DNA from 4 places in the Pantoea sp. X-Soil-MYKO-1289 genome. Region 4 is predicted to be linked to each of the others. Evidence: predicted binding sites of a transcription regulator. Region 4 holds the regulator's gene; each other region holds the start of a gene.
The links. Region 4 encodes PurR, which represses purine synthesis genes. Its sites were predicted from a motif close to CANGCAAACGTTTGCNTG; they were not measured.

Region 1 (3,939 bases), 1.9 Mb from region 4:
CGGCATCGATACCGTCGCGGAACGGGAAGAACGCATCGGAAGCCATCGCCGAGCCTTTTACCTCCAGCCCTTCGTCCGCCGCCTTGATGCCGGCGATCTTAGCGGAGTAGACGCGGCTCATCTGGCCGGCGCCGATGCCGATGGTCATATTGTCGCGCGCATAAACGATGGCGTTGGATTTCACGAACTTCGCGACCTTCCAGCAGAAGAGCGCGTCGCGCAGCTCCTGCTCGCTCGGCTGACGCTTGCTGACCACGCGCAGCTGGCTCGCGTCTACCATGCCCAGATCGCGATCCTGCACCAGCAGGCCGCCGGTAACGCGTTTAAAGTCGAGACCGGCGACGCGCGCCTGCCACTGGCCGCAAACCAGCACGCGAACGTTCTGCTTGGCCGCCGTAACTTTCAGCGCCGCTTCGCTGGCGGAAGGGGCGATGATCACTTCGACGAACTGACGGCTGATGATCGCCTGCGCGGTGGCTTCATCCAGCTCGCGGTTGAAAGCGATAATGCCGCCGAAGGCAGAGGTCGGGTCGGTCTGATAAGCGCGCTCGTACGCCTCAAGGATCGATGCGCCAACGGCGACGCCGCAGGGGTTAGCATGTTTGACGATAACGCACGCCGCTTCGCTGAACGCCTTCACGCACTCCAGCGCCGCGTCGGTATCGGCAATGTTGTTATAGGAGAGCGCTTTGCCCTGCACCTGCTGCGCGGTCGCCACCGACGCTTCCTGCACGTTCTCTTCTATATAGAAGGCGGCGTCCTGATGGCTGTTTTCGCCGTAGCGCATATCCTGCTTCTTAATGAAGTTCAGGTTGAGCGTGCGCGGGAAACGGCCGGCGGGTTGATTACGCTCCCCATGATAGGCGGGAACCAGCGAGCCAAAGTAGTTGGCGATCATGCTGTCGTAGGCCGCGGTATGCTCAAACGCTTTAATCGCAAGGTCAAAACGGGTTTCCAGCGTCAGCGAGTTTTCGTTGGCGTCCAGCTCCGCCACAATGGCGTCGTAGTCGCTGCTCTTGACCACAATCGCTACGTCTTTATGGTTCTTGGCGGCTGAGCGCACCATGGTCGGGCCGCCGATATCGATATTCTCGACCGCATCTTCCAGCGTGCAGCCTTCGCGCGCGACGGTTTGCGCGAAGGGATAGAGGTTAACCACCACCATATCGATAGGTTCGATAGCGTGCTGCGCCATAATGGCATCATCCTGGCCGCGACGACCCAGAATGCCGCCATGCACTTTCGGGTGCAGCGTTTTGACGCGTCCATCCATCATTTCCGGGAAGCCGGTGTAGTCAGACACTTCGGTAACGGCGAGACCCGCATCGGCCAGCAGGCGAGCGGTTCCGCCTGTAGAGAGGAGTTCGACGCCGCGGCTGGAGAGCGCCTGAGCAAATTCGAGGATACCTGCTTTGTCTGAGACACTCAGCAGAGCGCGGCGTACAGGACGACGTTGTTGCATGGTGGTTTTATCCCTTGGCTTTGTTTCGCGTAAATAAGAGCGTTACATCAAGCTTAGCGATCTTCTTATGAATAAAAAGAGGCGAAACTTCAGGTAACGCCCCGAAAAGGGGCATCCGTGACGTCGCGGGGCATTGTAGCGAAAACGTTTGCGTGCTGCTCGCAAAAATTCGTTTTGAAATGCATTGTGGATAACTTTGTGGGTAATCACGTATAAGGCGGGGTTTTGCTGTGGAATGCAGCGAACGGTCATTTTTCTGCAATTTAGCTGTTGCGCTCTCTGAACGACTCCCTATAATGCGCCTCCATCGACACGGCACAACGGCTTACGGAATGCGGTGTTGAGGTGATGAAAGTCACCGTCAGTCAGAGCGAAAATAAACGCTTGACTGACACAGAGAGTAGCGTAATATACGCCACCTCGCAGCAGCAGGCTGAGCCGCTGGATGCACCGCTCTTTAACAATTTATCAGACAATCTGTGTGGGCACTCGAGAGCAGATATCAAAGCCTCCGGGCTTAAAAAATATCAAGCCTCACGAGTGGACACATAATGACATTCATTATGACGTTTTACAGATGAGCACCGCTTAACTGGTTTAAGCAAATCAAACTTAAATTGAAGAGTTTGATCATGGCTCAGATTGAACGCTGGCGGCAGGCCTAACACATGCAAGTCGAACGGCAGCACAGAAGAGCTTGCTCTTTGGGTGGCGAGTGGCGGACGGGTGAGTAATGTCTGGGAAACTGCCCGATGGAGGGGGATAACTACTGGAAACGGTAGCTAATACCGCATAACGTCGCGAGACCAAAGTGGGGGACCTTCGGGCCTCACACCATCGGATGTGCCCAGATGGGATTAGCTAGTAGGTGGGGTAACGGCTCACCTAGGCGACGATCCCTAGCTGGTCTGAGAGGATGACCAGCCACACTGGAACTGAGACACGGTCCAGACTCCTACGGGAGGCAGCAGTGGGGAATATTGCACAATGGGCGCAAGCCTGATGCAGCCATGCCGCGTGTATGAAGAAGGCCTTCGGGTTGTAAAGTACTTTCAGCGGGGAGGAAGGCGATGCGGTTAATAACCGCGTCGATTGACGTTACCCGCAGAAGAAGCACCGGCTAACTCCGTGCCAGCAGCCGCGGTAATACGGAGGGTGCAAGCGTTAATCGGAATTACTGGGCGTAAAGCGCACGCAGGCGGTCTGTCAAGTCGGATGTGAAATCCCCGGGCTTAACCTGGGAACTGCATTCGAAACTGGCAGGCTAGAGTCTTGTAGAGGGGGGTAGAATTCCAGGTGTAGCGGTGAAATGCGTAGAGATCTGGAGGAATACCGGTGGCGAAGGCGGCCCCCTGGACAAAGACTGACGCTCAGGTGCGAAAGCGTGGGGAGCAAACAGGATTAGATACCCTGGTAGTCCACGCCGTAAACGATGTCGACTTGGAGGCTGTTCCCCTGAGGAGTGGCTTCCGGAGCTAACGCGTTAAGTCGACCGCCTGGGGAGTACGGCCGCAAGGTTAAAACTCAAATGAATTGACGGGGGCCCGCACAAGCGGTGGAGCATGTGGTTTAATTCGATGCAACGCGAAGAACCTTACCTACTCTTGACATCCACGGAATTTGGCAGAGATGCCTTAGTGCCTTCGGGAACCGTGAGACAGGTGCTGCATGGCTGTCGTCAGCTCGTGTTGTGAAATGTTGGGTTAAGTCCCGCAACGAGCGCAACCCTTATCCTTTGTTGCCAGCGATTCGGTCGGGAACTCAAAGGAGACTGCCGGTGATAAACCGGAGGAAGGTGGGGATGACGTCAAGTCATCATGGCCCTTACGAGTAGGGCTACACACGTGCTACAATGGCGCATACAAAGAGAAGCGACCTCGCGAGAGCAAGCGGACCTCATAAAGTGCGTCGTAGTCCGGATCGGAGTCTGCAACTCGACTCCGTGAAGTCGGAATCGCTAGTAATCGTGGATCAGAATGCCACGGTGAATACGTTCCCGGGCCTTGTACACACCGCCCGTCACACCATGGGAGTGGGTTGCAAAAGAAGTAGGTAGCTTAACCTTCGGGAGGGCGCTTACCACTTTGTGATTCATGACTGGGGTGAAGTCGTAACAAGGTAACCGTAGGGGAACCTGCGGTTGGATCACCTCCTTACCTGAAGATACTGCCTTCGAAGTGCTCACACAGATTGTCTGATAGAAAAGTAAAGAAGCAAGACGGCTGCGAAGTCGTGACGCATTTTTTGTGTCCCCTTCGTCTAGCGGTTAGGACTCCGCCCTTTCACGGCGGCAACAGGGGTTCGAATCCCCTAGGGGACGCCACTTGCTTGGTGACAGGTGAAAGGTGTCTCCACGAAATATCTCAAAGCCGGCGGCAACGTCAGGTTTGAGATATTGCTCTTTAACAATCCGGAACAAGCTGAAAATTGAAACGACGCGCGGCGTTATTCCCCCGTAACAGGGAGTAAAGGCGGCG
Region 2 (3,939 bases), 1.1 Mb from region 4:
TTCTGCGCTATACGCCGGAAACCACGCTAACGCCGAATAAACTGCGTATTCCCGAACCGCCGCTCGATATCCGCCAGCTGATTACGCTGGATCGGCTGGATGTAATGATGGTGCCGCTGGTGGCGTTTGACAGCAGCGGGCAGCGGCTCGGCATGGGCGGCGGCTTTTACGACCGCACTCTGCAGAACTGGCGTCGGCACGGTTTTTTACCGGTGGGCGTGGCGCATGACTGTCAGCAGGTGGAGCGATTGCCCGCAGAGGAATGGGATGTGCCGCTGCCCGCCGTCTTGACGCCGTCGCGCCTGTGGCAGTGGGAATAGCAGGCGTGAGCCAGAGGCGGAAACAGACGGGCCGTCTGTGAAAAAAACAGACGGCCCGGTTTCAGTAAAGCGGAATCAGTAGAGCAGACGAGCGCGAATGGTGCCCGGGATCGCCTTCATCAGCTGCAGCGCTTTGTCCGCCAGATCCTGCGGCGCATCGATATCGATAACCACGTAACCCATCATCGGCGAAGTTTGCAGGAACTGCGCAGCGATGTTGATGCCCTGTTCGGCAAAGATCTGGTTGATGGCCGTCAGCACGCCCGGACGGTTTTCATGAATGTGCAGCAGACGGCTGGCGCTGGCGCCGTGCATCGGCAGCGACACTTCCGGGAAGTTGACCGCCGAGAGCGTTGAGCCGTTATCGGAATATTTAGCCAGCTTGCCCGCGACTTCGATACCGATATTCTCCTGCGCCTCCTGGGTCGATCCGCCGATGTGCGGCGTCAGGATCACGTTATCGAACTCGCACAGCGGCGAATTAAAGGGTTCGCTGTTGGTCGCCGGCTCAAGCGGGAAGACGTCGATTGCGGCGCCCGCCAGATGCTTGCTCCCCAGCGCGTCGCACAGCGCCGGAATATCGACCACGGTGCCGCGCGAAGCGTTGATCAGCAACGCGCCCTTCTTCATCTGCGCCAGCTCCTGCGCGCCGATCATATCCTGCGTCGAGGGGGTTTCCGGCACGTGCAGGCTCACCACGTCGCTCATATTCAGCAGGTCGGCCAGGTGGCGCACCTGGGTGGCGTTGCCGAGCGGCAGTTTATTTTCGATGTCGTAGAAAAAGACGTGCATGCCCAGGCTTTCAGCCAGCACGCCAAGCTGCATGCCGATATGGCCGTAGCCGACGATGCCGAGCTTTTTGCCGCGCGCCTCAAACGAGCCGACGGCGTTTTTGTTCCAGATGCCGCGGTGCGCTTTGGCGTTCGCTTCAGGAATGCCGCGCAGCATCAGCAGCATTTCGCCGATAACCAGTTCGGCGACCGAGCGGGTATTGGAGAACGGCGCGTTGAACACTGGAATGCCGCGCGTCGCCGCCGCGTTAAGATCGACCTGATTGGTGCCGATGCAGAAACAGCCTACGGCGACCAGTTTTTCCGCCGCGGCGAAAATCTCTTCCGTCAGTTGGGTGCGGGAGCGGATGCCGATGAAGTGCGCATCCCGAATGGAGGCTTTCAGCGCTTCGTCATCCAGCGCGCCTTTATGGAATTCGATGTTGGTGTAACCCGCCGCGCGCAGATTTTCCAGCGCGCTCTGGTGAACGCCTTCCACCAGCAGGAACTTAATCTTGTCTTTTTCCAGTGATACCTTTGCCATTTCCCCGACCCTATTGTGATTTCAACAATGGCCGCCATAAGCGCGCCTTCTGTCAAAATATCAAAAATTACGCCTGCGGCAATACAACCGTTTGCCTCGCGGTCAGCACGGGCAAGGCTGAGCCCAGCACATTGCCGCACAAAATCGGGAGCTGAACGACGAACAAAGAACGAACCTGCTGTGGATGACGGTTATGTGACATAAGTCACCGAATTTAGGCAGCGAAAGAAAAGATGTTTTGCGCAGGGAAATAACCGGCGCGTTTATCGCGCCGGACAGATCATTTTTCGATGGTTTTTACGCCGTCCGGCGTGCCGATCAGGGCGATATCGGCGCCGCGCGTAGCAAACAAGCCGACGGTGACCACGCCGGGCAATGCGTTGATGCTTTTCTCCAGCGCGACGGGATCGAGAATCGTCAGGTTATGCACATCGAGAATAATATTGCCGTTATCGGTGACGACATGCTGGCGATACTCCGGCAGGCCGCCGAGCTTAACCAGCTCGCGGGCGACGAAGGCGCGCGCCATCGGGATCACCTCGACCGGCAGCGGGAAATGCCCCAGCACGTCCACCTCTTTCGAGGCGTCGGCGATGCAGATGAACTTGCGCGCGACGGCCGCCACGATCTTCTCGCGCGTCAGGGCCGCGCCGCCGCCTTTGATCATCTGCATCTGCGGGTTGATCTCATCCGCGCCGTCGACGTAGATCGCCAGATCGTCGATCTCATTGAGATCGAAGACCGGAATGCCAAGCGCTTTCAGCTTCAGCGTCGAGGCTTCCGAGCTGGAGACCGCGCCCTCTATCTGATGTTTCATCGTGGCGAGCGCATCGATAAAGTGCGCGGCGGTGGAGCCGGTGCCGACGCCGACGACACTACCCGGCTGCACATATTTCAGTGCGGCCCAGCCTACGGCTTTTTTCAGTTCATCCTGGGTCATGATATGTTTAAAACCTGTGCGACAACGAAGTGCGCGTAGTATAAAGCAACGCTCGCCGAATGTGCGCGGCTGTTTCCGCTGACGTGATCGCTTTGGAAGCCAGCCCGCAAAAAAGGCGACGCGCGGCGCAGGGAAAGCGCCTTCGACGCGCGCCAGATGAATTTTTTGTGGCATAGTATCGTCCACCCTGAAGGAGAGAGAACAACAATGAAACGCCCCGATTATCGAACGCTTCAGGCGCTGGACGCAGTGATTCGCGAACGCGGCTTTGAGCGCGCCGCACAAAAGTTATGCATTACGCAGTCGGCCGTATCGCAGCGTATCAAGCAGCTGGAGAATCTGTTTGGCCAGCCGCTGCTGGTGCGTACCGTGCCGCCGCGCCCCACCGAACAGGGACAGAAGCTGCTGGCGCTGCTGCATCAGGTAGAGCTGCTGGAAGAGGAGTGGCTGAGCGACGAGAACGGCGGCACCACGCCGCTGCTGCTGTCGCTGGCGGTTAACGCCGACAGCCTGGCGACCTGGCTGCTGCCTGCGCTGAAAGATGTGCTGGCGGACTCGCCGGTGCGCCTTAATTTGCAGGTCGAAGATGAAACCCGTACGCAGGAACGGCTGCGCCGCGGCGAAGTGGTGGGCGCGGTCAGTATTCAGCCGCAGCCGCTGCCGAGCTGCCTGGTCGATCAGCTTGGCGCGCTCGACTATCTGTTCGTCGCCTCGCCGGAGTTCGCCGCGCGCTACTTCCCCAACGGCGTGACGCGCTCGGCGCTGCTCAAGGCGCCAGCGGTCGCTTTTGACCATCTCGACGATATGCATCAGGCCTTTTTACAGCAGAATTTCGATCTGTCGCCGGGCAGCGTGCCCTGCCATATCGTTAACTCTTCGGAAGCCTTTGTGCAGCTGGCGCGTCAGGGGTCGACCTGCTGTATGATCCCGCACCTGCAGATTGAGCGCGAGCTGGCCAGCGGCGAACTGCTCGATTTGACGCCGGGCCTTTGCCAGCGTCGCATGCTTTACTGGCACCGCTTCGCGCCGGAGAGCCGCCTGATGCGCCGCGTCACCGACGCGCTAATCTCCCACGGCCATCGCGTGCTGCGCCAGGATGATTTAGCGGCCTGAGCAAGCGCGCGCCTTAAGCAAGGTGCGCACGCCACCCGCGTTTGTCTTATTTGTTGTCTGACAAACAATCAAAAAAAGGGGCGCTTAGCGCCCCTTTTCCATTACTGCTGCGTGCCTGCCGCATTCGGCTTGATATCGAACACCACATCCACCTGATCGTCGAAGTGAATGCTCTGCTGCTCGTAGGTCTGCTGCGCGGAGGTATCCGCAGCCGGCGCGGCGGCTTTATACATGCGCGCCATCGGCATCGGC
Region 3 (3,939 bases), 1.5 Mb from region 4:
AGGGCGTCGAGCTGGGCGCCGCGCTGGTGCGTCCAGGATCCTCGCTGACTGGCAGCGACGCCGGCGAACTGGCCGGGCTGGGGAAAAACGGCGTGATTATCGCCGACGATTTACGCAGCGTGATGGATGATTTTGACGTGCTGGTGGATTTCACCCGTCCTGAAGGCACGCTGCACTATCTGGCGCTGTGCCGCGAATACAACAAGGCGATGGTGATCGGCACCACCGGCTTCGACGACGCGGGCAAAGCGGCGATTCAGGCCGCCGCCGCCGATATCAGCATCGTCTTCGCCGCCAATTTCAGCGTCGGCGTAAATCTGGTGCTTAAGCTGCTGGAGAAAGCGGCGAAGGTGATGGGCGACTACGCCGATATCGAAATTGTCGAAGCGCACCATCGTCATAAGGTTGATGCGCCTTCCGGCACGGCGCTGGCGATGGGCGAAGCGATTGCCGACGCCATGAGCTGGGATTTAAAGGATCATGCCGTCTACGCGCGCGAAGGCCATACCGGCGAGCGCAAGCCGCAGACTATCGGTTTTGCCACGGTGCGCGCGGGCGATATCGTCGGCGAGCATACGGCAATGTTTGCGGATACTGGCGAGCGTGTTGAGATTACCCACAAGGCTTCAAGCCGTATGACCTTCGCCAATGGCGCGGTTAAGGCGGCATTGTGGCTGAAAGAGAAGAAATCCGGCCTTTACGATATGCGAGACGTGCTGGATTTGTCGATGTTGTGATGTTGTGTACCATCGTGATGTGGTTATTTCAATCAGTAACCGGTTGATTGAACAGGGCGATAGCATTATCGCCCTTTATTTTTTGTGAAAATAACGTCTTTACATTATTTTTGATACGAGTTGTGTGAAAGTTGGGTTTTTTATAGTGGTTGAGGTTAAAAAAAGACCTTTTTTGACCATTTGGTCAAAAATAGTGGTCTTCACGGCCCGCTTTTATTTTATTTCTCTCAGGCAACCGTTTATTCCTGCCGGTAATATCGCTTTTTTGCGACTTATTCCTGGTTTTACCCTTCAGTGACTCGAAAACCACTAAAAAATCGCGCTTCAGGGTAGACAAGGCTGAGTGCGATCATTAGAATGCGCGCAATTTGCCAAAAATCGACCACTCAGGCGGTTTTTGCCTTGATTCAGGGCCAAATTTTGAATTAATATGCAAATATTGTGACTGTTTATTCCCTGGAGGATGTTTTGATTAAGTCAGCGCTCTTGGTTCTGGAAGACGGAACCCAATTCCACGGTCGGGCCATAGGGGCAACGGGATCGGCAGTGGGGGAGGTCGTTTTCAATACGTCAATGACCGGTTATCAAGAAATACTCACTGATCCCTCCTATTCCCGCCAGATCGTCACCCTCACTTATCCCCATATCGGCAATGTCGGCGTCAACGCCGCTGACGCAGAATCCACGCAAATTCACGCGCAAGGCCTGGTCATCCGCGACCTGCCGCTGATTGTCAGCAACTTCCGCAGCGAAGAGAGCCTGTCGGCTTATCTGCAGCGCAACAACGTGGTGGGCATCGCCGATATCGACACCCGCAAGCTGACGCGCCTGCTGCGCGAAAAAGGGGCGCAAAACGGCTGCATCATCGCGGGCGACAACCCGGATGCGGCGCTGGCGCTGCAGAAAGCGCAGGCGTTCCCGGGGCTGAAAGGGATGGATCTGGCGAAAGAAGTCACAACGGCGGAGACCTATAGCTGGCAGCAGGGCTCCTGGACGCTGAACGAGGGCCTGCCGCAGGCGAAGAGCGCGGAAGCGCTGCCGTATCACGTCGTGGCCTACGATTACGGCGTGAAATTCAATATCTTCCGCATGCTGGTGGATCGCGGCTGTCGCCTGACGGTGGTGCCGGCGCAGACGCCTGCCGAAGAGGTGCTGAAGCTTAACCCAGACGGGATTTTCCTCTCTAACGGACCGGGCGACCCGGAGCCGTGCGATTACGCCATCAGCGCGATCAAAGCCTTCCTCGAGACCGAGGTTCCGGTGTTCGGCATCTGCCTCGGCCATCAGCTGCTGGCGCTGGCGAGCGGCGCGAAAACGGTGAAGATGAAGCTTGGCCACCACGGCGGCAACCATCCGGTGCAGGATCTCGACAACAATCGCGTCATGATCACCGCGCAAAACCACGGCTTCGCCGTTGATGACGCCACCCTGCCGGCGAACCTGCGCGTGACGCACATTTCGCTGTTCGACAAAACGGTGCAGGGCATTCACCGCACCGATAAACCGGCGTTCAGCTTCCAGGGACATCCGGAAGCGAGCCCGGGCCCGCACGACGCTGCGCCGCTGTTCGATCACTTTATCGAGCTGATCGAAGCCTACCGTTCGAAAGCTAAGTAATCAGGAGCCAGAAAATGCCGAAACGTACAGATATAAAATCCATCCTGATCCTTGGCGCAGGCCCGATTGTTATCGGCCAGGCCTGTGAGTTTGACTACTCTGGCGCGCAGGCGTGTAAGGCGCTGCGCGAAGAGGGCTACCGCGTCATTCTGGTGAACTCCAACCCGGCGACCATTATGACCGACCCGGAGATGGCTGATGCGACCTATATCGAGCCGATTCACTGGGAAGTGGTACGCAAAATTATCGAAAAAGAGCGCCCGGATGCGGTGCTGCCGACCATGGGCGGACAGACCGCGCTGAACTGCGCGCTGGAGCTGGAGCGTCAGGGCGTGTTGGAAGAGTTCGGCGTCACCATGATTGGCGCCACGGCTGATGCGATTGACAAAGCAGAAGATCGCCGCCGTTTCGACGTGGCGATGAAAAGCATCGGACTGGATACGGCGCGTTCAGGCATCGCCCATACCATGGAAGAAGCGCTGGCCGTGGCTGAAGATGTTGGCTTCCCCTGCATTATTCGCCCCTCGTTCACCATGGGCGGCACCGGCGGCGGCATCGCCTATAACCGTGAAGAGTTTGAAGAGATCTGCGAACGCGGCCTTGACCTCTCGCCGACCAACGAGCTGCTGATCGATGAGTCGCTGATTGGCTGGAAAGAGTATGAGATGGAGGTGGTGCGCGACAAGAACGACAACTGCATCATCGTCTGCTCTATCGAAAACTTCGACGCCATGGGCATTCACACCGGCGACTCCATTACCGTCGCGCCGGCGCAGACGCTGACCGATAAAGAGTATCAGATCATGCGTAACGCCTCGCTGGCGGTGCTGCGTGAAATCGGCGTGGAAACAGGCGGCTCCAACGTGCAGTTCTCGGTCAACCCGAAGGACGGCCGTCTGATCGTGATCGAAATGAACCCGCGCGTGTCGCGCTCTTCGGCGCTCGCCTCCAAGGCGACCGGCTTCCCGATCGCTAAAGTGGCGGCCAAGCTGGCGGTCGGCTTTACGCTTGACGAGCTGATGAACGATATCACCGGCGGTCTGACTCCGGCGTCGTTCGAACCCTCTATCGACTATGTCGTCACCAAGATCCCGCGCTTTAACTTCGAGAAATTCGCCGGCGCGAACGACCGTCTGACCACCCAGATGAAATCGGTCGGCGAAGTGATGGCGATTGGCCGCACCTTCCAGGAGTCGATGCAGAAAGCGCTGCGCGGTCTGGAAGTGGGCGCCAACGGCTTCGACCCGAAAGTGCACCTTGACGATGCCGATGCGCTGACCCGCATTCGCCGCGAGCTGAAAGATGCAGGCGCCGAGCGTATCTGGTATATCGCCGATGCGTTCCGCGCCGGGATGTCGGTCGACGGCGTTTTCAACCTGACCAATATCGATCGCTGGTTCCTGGTGCAGATCGAAGAGCTGGTGCGTCTGGAAGAGCAGGTGGCGCGCGAAGGCGTCAACGGCCTGAGCCAGCCGTTCCTGCGTACGCTGAAGCGCAAAGGCTTCGCCGACGCGCGTCTGGCGGCGCTGGCAGGCGTCTCGGAAGGCGAGATCCGCAAGCTGCGTCAGCAGTACAATCTGCATCC
Region 4 (3,939 bases):
TGGCTTCCGGTCAGCGCCACGGCGAACAGCGTCGCCACGCTCAGGCTGTAAAGCGCCAGCAGCAAGGGGAGCAGCTGCGCGCCGGCAAAGCGGTTCAGCAGCGCGCGGCAGCCAAATCCGCCCAGCAAAAAGGCGATGGTTTGCGGAATATAGCTCAGGCCGATATCCGCCGGCGTCAGGCCCGCATCGGCGAGAATAAAGGGCGAGCCGGTCAGCCAGGCGAAAAAGCTGGCGGAGCAGGCGGCATAAATCAACACGTTGCCGCCATAGACGCCAGAGCGCAGCAGCGAGAAAAAGCCCGGCTGATCGTTCGCTTCTTGCGCTGTCGGACGACTGGCGGGCAGGCGCAGCGTTACCAGCATCAGCGCCACGCCGGTCAGCGTCAGCACCAGAAAAATCGCGCGCCAGTGAAAATGGCTAATCAGCCAGGCGCCAAGCAGCGGCGCCAGCGCGGGCGAAAGCGCCACCAGCGGCATAATGGTGGCGAACACCTTATTGGCGCGCGCGCGCGGATAGCGGTCCACCACCAGCGCCTGCCAGCTCACCGCCGCGGCGCAGACGCCGATCGCCTGAATAAAGCGCAGCGCCAGCATCAGCATTGCATTTTCCACCCACAGCATGCCGGCGCAGCCGAGCGCGAACAGCCCCAGCCCCATCAGCAGAACCGGTTTGCGCCCGATGCGGTCGGAAAGCGGGCCCCAGAAAAGCTGGCCGATGGCGAAGCCCGCCAGGAACAGGCTCATACTGGCGCTGATAATGCCGGGCGAGGTATTGAAGCTGATGCGCATCGCGCCGAAGGCGGGCAAATACATATCGGTCGCCAGAAAGCCCAGCATGCTGAGCAGGGCGAGGTAAGGCATAAATCCTTTTGATGACAGCATGGTTTTTAATCTCATTTTCGTCAGGCAGGTTAAACGCGGCAAAGTGTAAAAGGGTGCGCCTGCCGCTGTGAAACGTTAATATTTGCAGAGTGCTGTGAAAATTTTTGAAAGGAAAAAGCATGTGGTCCGAATATGCGCTTGAAGTGGTAGACGCCGTGGCGCGCACCGGCAGTTTTAGCGCCGCCGCGCAGGAGCTGCATCGCGTGCCTTCTGCCGTCAGCTATACGGTGCGCCAGCTGGAAACCTGGCTGGCGGTGCCGCTGTTCGAACGGCAGCATCGCGAGGTGGCGTTGACCGCCGCTGGCGAGCATTTTGTGCGCGAGGGCCGTGAGGTTATCAAAAAAATGCTCGCTACCCGCAGACAGTGTCAGCAGCTGGCGAACGGCTGGCGCGGGCAGCTCAGCATCGCGGTCGATCGCATCGTGAAGCTGCCGCGCAGTCGTCAGCTGGTGACCGACTTCTATCGCCACTTTCCCGATATGGAGCTGCACATCAGCTATGAGGTGTTTAACGGCGTCTGGGACGCGCTGGCCGACGGACGCGTCGACGTGGCGATCGGCGCCACCCAGGCGATCCCGGTCGGCGGGCGTTTCTCCTTTCGCGATATGGGCGCGCTGAACTGGCGCTGCGTCGTGGCGCGCCAGCATCCGCTGACGCGGCAGCCGCAGCTCGACGACGACGCGCTACGCGCCTGGCCGTCGCTGGTGCTGGAGGATACCTCGCGCGCGCTGCCGCGGCGCATGACCTGGACGCTGGATAACCAGCGGCGACTGGTGGTACCGGACTGGCAGGCGGGGCTGGCGTGCGTGCTGGATGGCTTATGCGTGGCGATGATGCCGGGCCATCTGGCGCGTCCGCTGCTGGATAAGGGCGAGCTGGCGGAGCTGACGCTGCCTGCGCCCTTTCCGGAAAGTCCCTGCTGCGTGAGCTGGTCGGAGGCGCGCGCATCGCCGGCGCTCAGCTGGCTGCTCAGCTATCTCGGCGATGCGCGAACGCTCAATCAGGAGTGGTTAAGCGAGGATTAACGGCGGTAGTCGCGAAAAGGGCCGTCGCCGACCGAGCGGCGCTCAATCAGCGTGGGATGCACTTCGATGGTCTGCGACACTTCGCGTTTGCTGGTAATGCGGTCGAGCAGCATCTCCAGCGCCTTCTCGCCCAGCTGGGCTTTCGGCTGATGCACGGTAGTCAGCGCCGGCGTGAAGTAGCGCGCGTTGCGCACGTTGTCATAGCCGATCACCGAAATATCCTGCGGCACGCGCAGCCCCATCTCGTCGGCGGCGCAGATCGCGCCCATCGCCATAATATCGCCGCCGCAGAAGATCGCCGTTGGGCGCTGCTTCTGCTGCAGGATCTGCTGCATCGCCTGATAGCCCGATTCCGGCTCGAAATCGCCCTGAACGATCCACTCGGGACGTACCGCGATGCCCGCTTCCTGCAGCGCTTGCAAAAAGCCCGCATGGCGCCCGCCGCCGGTATTGCGCTCCAGCTGGCCGGGAATGGCGCCGATATCGCGATGGCCGCGCTCAATAAGATAGCGTCCCGCCAGATAGCCGCCCTGGAAGGCGTTATCGAGCACGGTGTCGGTAAAGTCGCCGCGCGATTCGCCCCAGTCCATCACCACCATCGGAATATTGCGGTTCTCTTCCAGCATCTTCAGCAAATCGTCCGGATACTCGGAGCACATCACCAGCAGGCCGTCGACGCGCTTTTGCGCCATCATCGACAGATAGGCGCGCTGCTTCTGCAGATCGTTATGAGCGTTGCCGAGAATGAGGGTATAGCCGCGCTCAAAGCAGTGATGCTCGACCGCTTCGATGATTTCCGCAAAATAGGGCGCTTCGCTGGAGGTGGCGAGCAGCCCCAGCGTTTTGGTGTGGTTGACCTTCAGGCTGCGCGCCACGGCGCTGGGCGAATAGTGTAATTCCTGTATCGCCTGCCAGACGGCGTTGCGCGTCTCTTCCGCAACGAAGCGCGTTTTATTGATCACGTGGGAAACGGTGGTGGTGGAAACACCCGCGCGCTTCGCGACATCTTTAATTGTTGCCATTGAAAAGAGACTCCAGAACTTATCAATAAGCCACTGATAAGCATAATGTTAAACGTTTGCGTCCGCTAAGAGAGTTTTCTGTTAATTCGCTACAGTTTTTGTCGGTGAAATACTCACTGGGCAGGACAAAACAGGGGCTGTTGCGTGCGAACGGCACGGGCGTTGCGTCAGTTGCGCAACAAAGCCGGGGATTCTAACAAGGCTTGCGGGATAAAACGAGATTTTTACCGGCAACTATGGGAAAATCGCATAAGACCCTGACAACTGTGTGGATAAGGAGAGGTAATGAGCACCGATTTGAAACTGGCATTAATGACTACCGGCGCGGCGCTGCTGATGATTGTGGCGTTTGGTTTTACCGCCGTCATGCACTAACAGAGAGCGATAAAAAAACCGGGATTATCCCGGTTTTTTTATGGCGTTTAGCGAATGGTTTTCGGCGTCATCACTCGTCGCGCGCCGATATAGTGACGCTGCCAGTAATCATCCGAAAGCCCGCTAATCTGGATATCTTTGCCGGTGCGCGGCGACTGAATAAATTTGCCGTTGCCAAGGTAAACCCCAACGTGGTCGGCGGTGCCGCGGCCGTTGATACGGAAGAAGACCAGATCGCCTTTCTCCAGCGACTCGCGCTTGACCGGCGCAGCGTCGCGCAGGTGATACATTTCGTTGGCGGTGCGTGGAATTCTGAATTTCACCAAATCTTTATAGGCGTACCAGACGAGGCCGCTGCAGTCAAAACCGGTATGCGGCGAGGTACCGCCCCACTGGTAGGGCTTGCCCAGCTGACCCATCAGTTTGGTCATCGCCGTTTCGCGCGCTTTCTGGTAGCGCAGGCGATGGGACTTGCTCATTTTGATGGTAGAGGTGTCGTCGGCATTCAGCTGCGGGAGAGTGGCGGCTTTTGCGGTGCTCAGCGTGCGCTGGCGGCCATAGCGTTTGTGAGAAGATTTAAGGGTTTTTTTCGTATCGGCGGCGGAAGGGGAAAGCTTAGCCGTTTCAATTTTCTTC

Region 1: the regulator PurR is predicted to act here: its motif matches at 1,600-1,617, upstream of purH (bifunctional phosphoribosylaminoimidazolecarboxamide formyltransferase/IMP cyclohydrolase).
Region 2: the regulator PurR is predicted to act here: its motif matches at 1,715-1,732, upstream of serA (phosphoglycerate dehydrogenase).
Region 3: the regulator PurR is predicted to act here: its motif matches at 966-983, upstream of carA (glutamine-hydrolyzing carbamoyl-phosphate synthase small subunit).

What each region holds. Positions count from the first base shown of each region.
Region 1 is NZ_AP036004.1:3,766,409-3,770,347, reverse strand. It holds gene purH (bifunctional phosphoribosylaminoimidazolecarboxamide formyltransferase/IMP cyclohydrolase) at 1-1,462, opposite strand, end outside; rRNA gene AC6I7Z_RS17920 (16S ribosomal RNA) at 2,077-3,618, shown strand; tRNA gene AC6I7Z_RS17915 (tRNA-Glu) at 3,711-3,785, shown strand.
Region 2 is NZ_AP036004.1:748,110-752,048, reverse strand. It holds gene AC6I7Z_RS03590 (5-formyltetrahydrofolate cyclo-ligase) at 1-320, shown strand, start outside; gene serA (phosphoglycerate dehydrogenase) at 396-1,634, opposite strand; gene rpiA (ribose-5-phosphate isomerase RpiA) at 1,915-2,574, opposite strand; gene AC6I7Z_RS03575 (LysR family transcriptional regulator ArgP) at 2,782-3,687, shown strand; gene AC6I7Z_RS03570 (oxidative stress defense protein) at 3,789-3,939, opposite strand, start outside.
Region 3 is NZ_AP036004.1:3,353,590-3,357,528, reverse strand. It holds gene dapB (4-hydroxy-tetrahydrodipicolinate reductase) at 1-737, shown strand, start outside; gene carA (glutamine-hydrolyzing carbamoyl-phosphate synthase small subunit) at 1,206-2,354, shown strand; gene carB (carbamoyl-phosphate synthase large subunit) at 2,369-3,939, shown strand, end outside.
Region 4 is NZ_AP036004.1:1,860,158-1,864,096, forward strand. It holds gene punC (purine nucleoside transporter PunC) at 1-881, opposite strand, end outside; gene punR (DNA-binding transcriptional activator PunR) at 1,001-1,906, shown strand; gene purR (HTH-type transcriptional repressor PurR) at 1,903-2,928, opposite strand; gene cydH (cytochrome bd-I oxidase subunit CydH) at 3,214-3,303, shown strand; gene AC6I7Z_RS08935 (C40 family peptidase) at 3,351-3,939, opposite strand, start outside.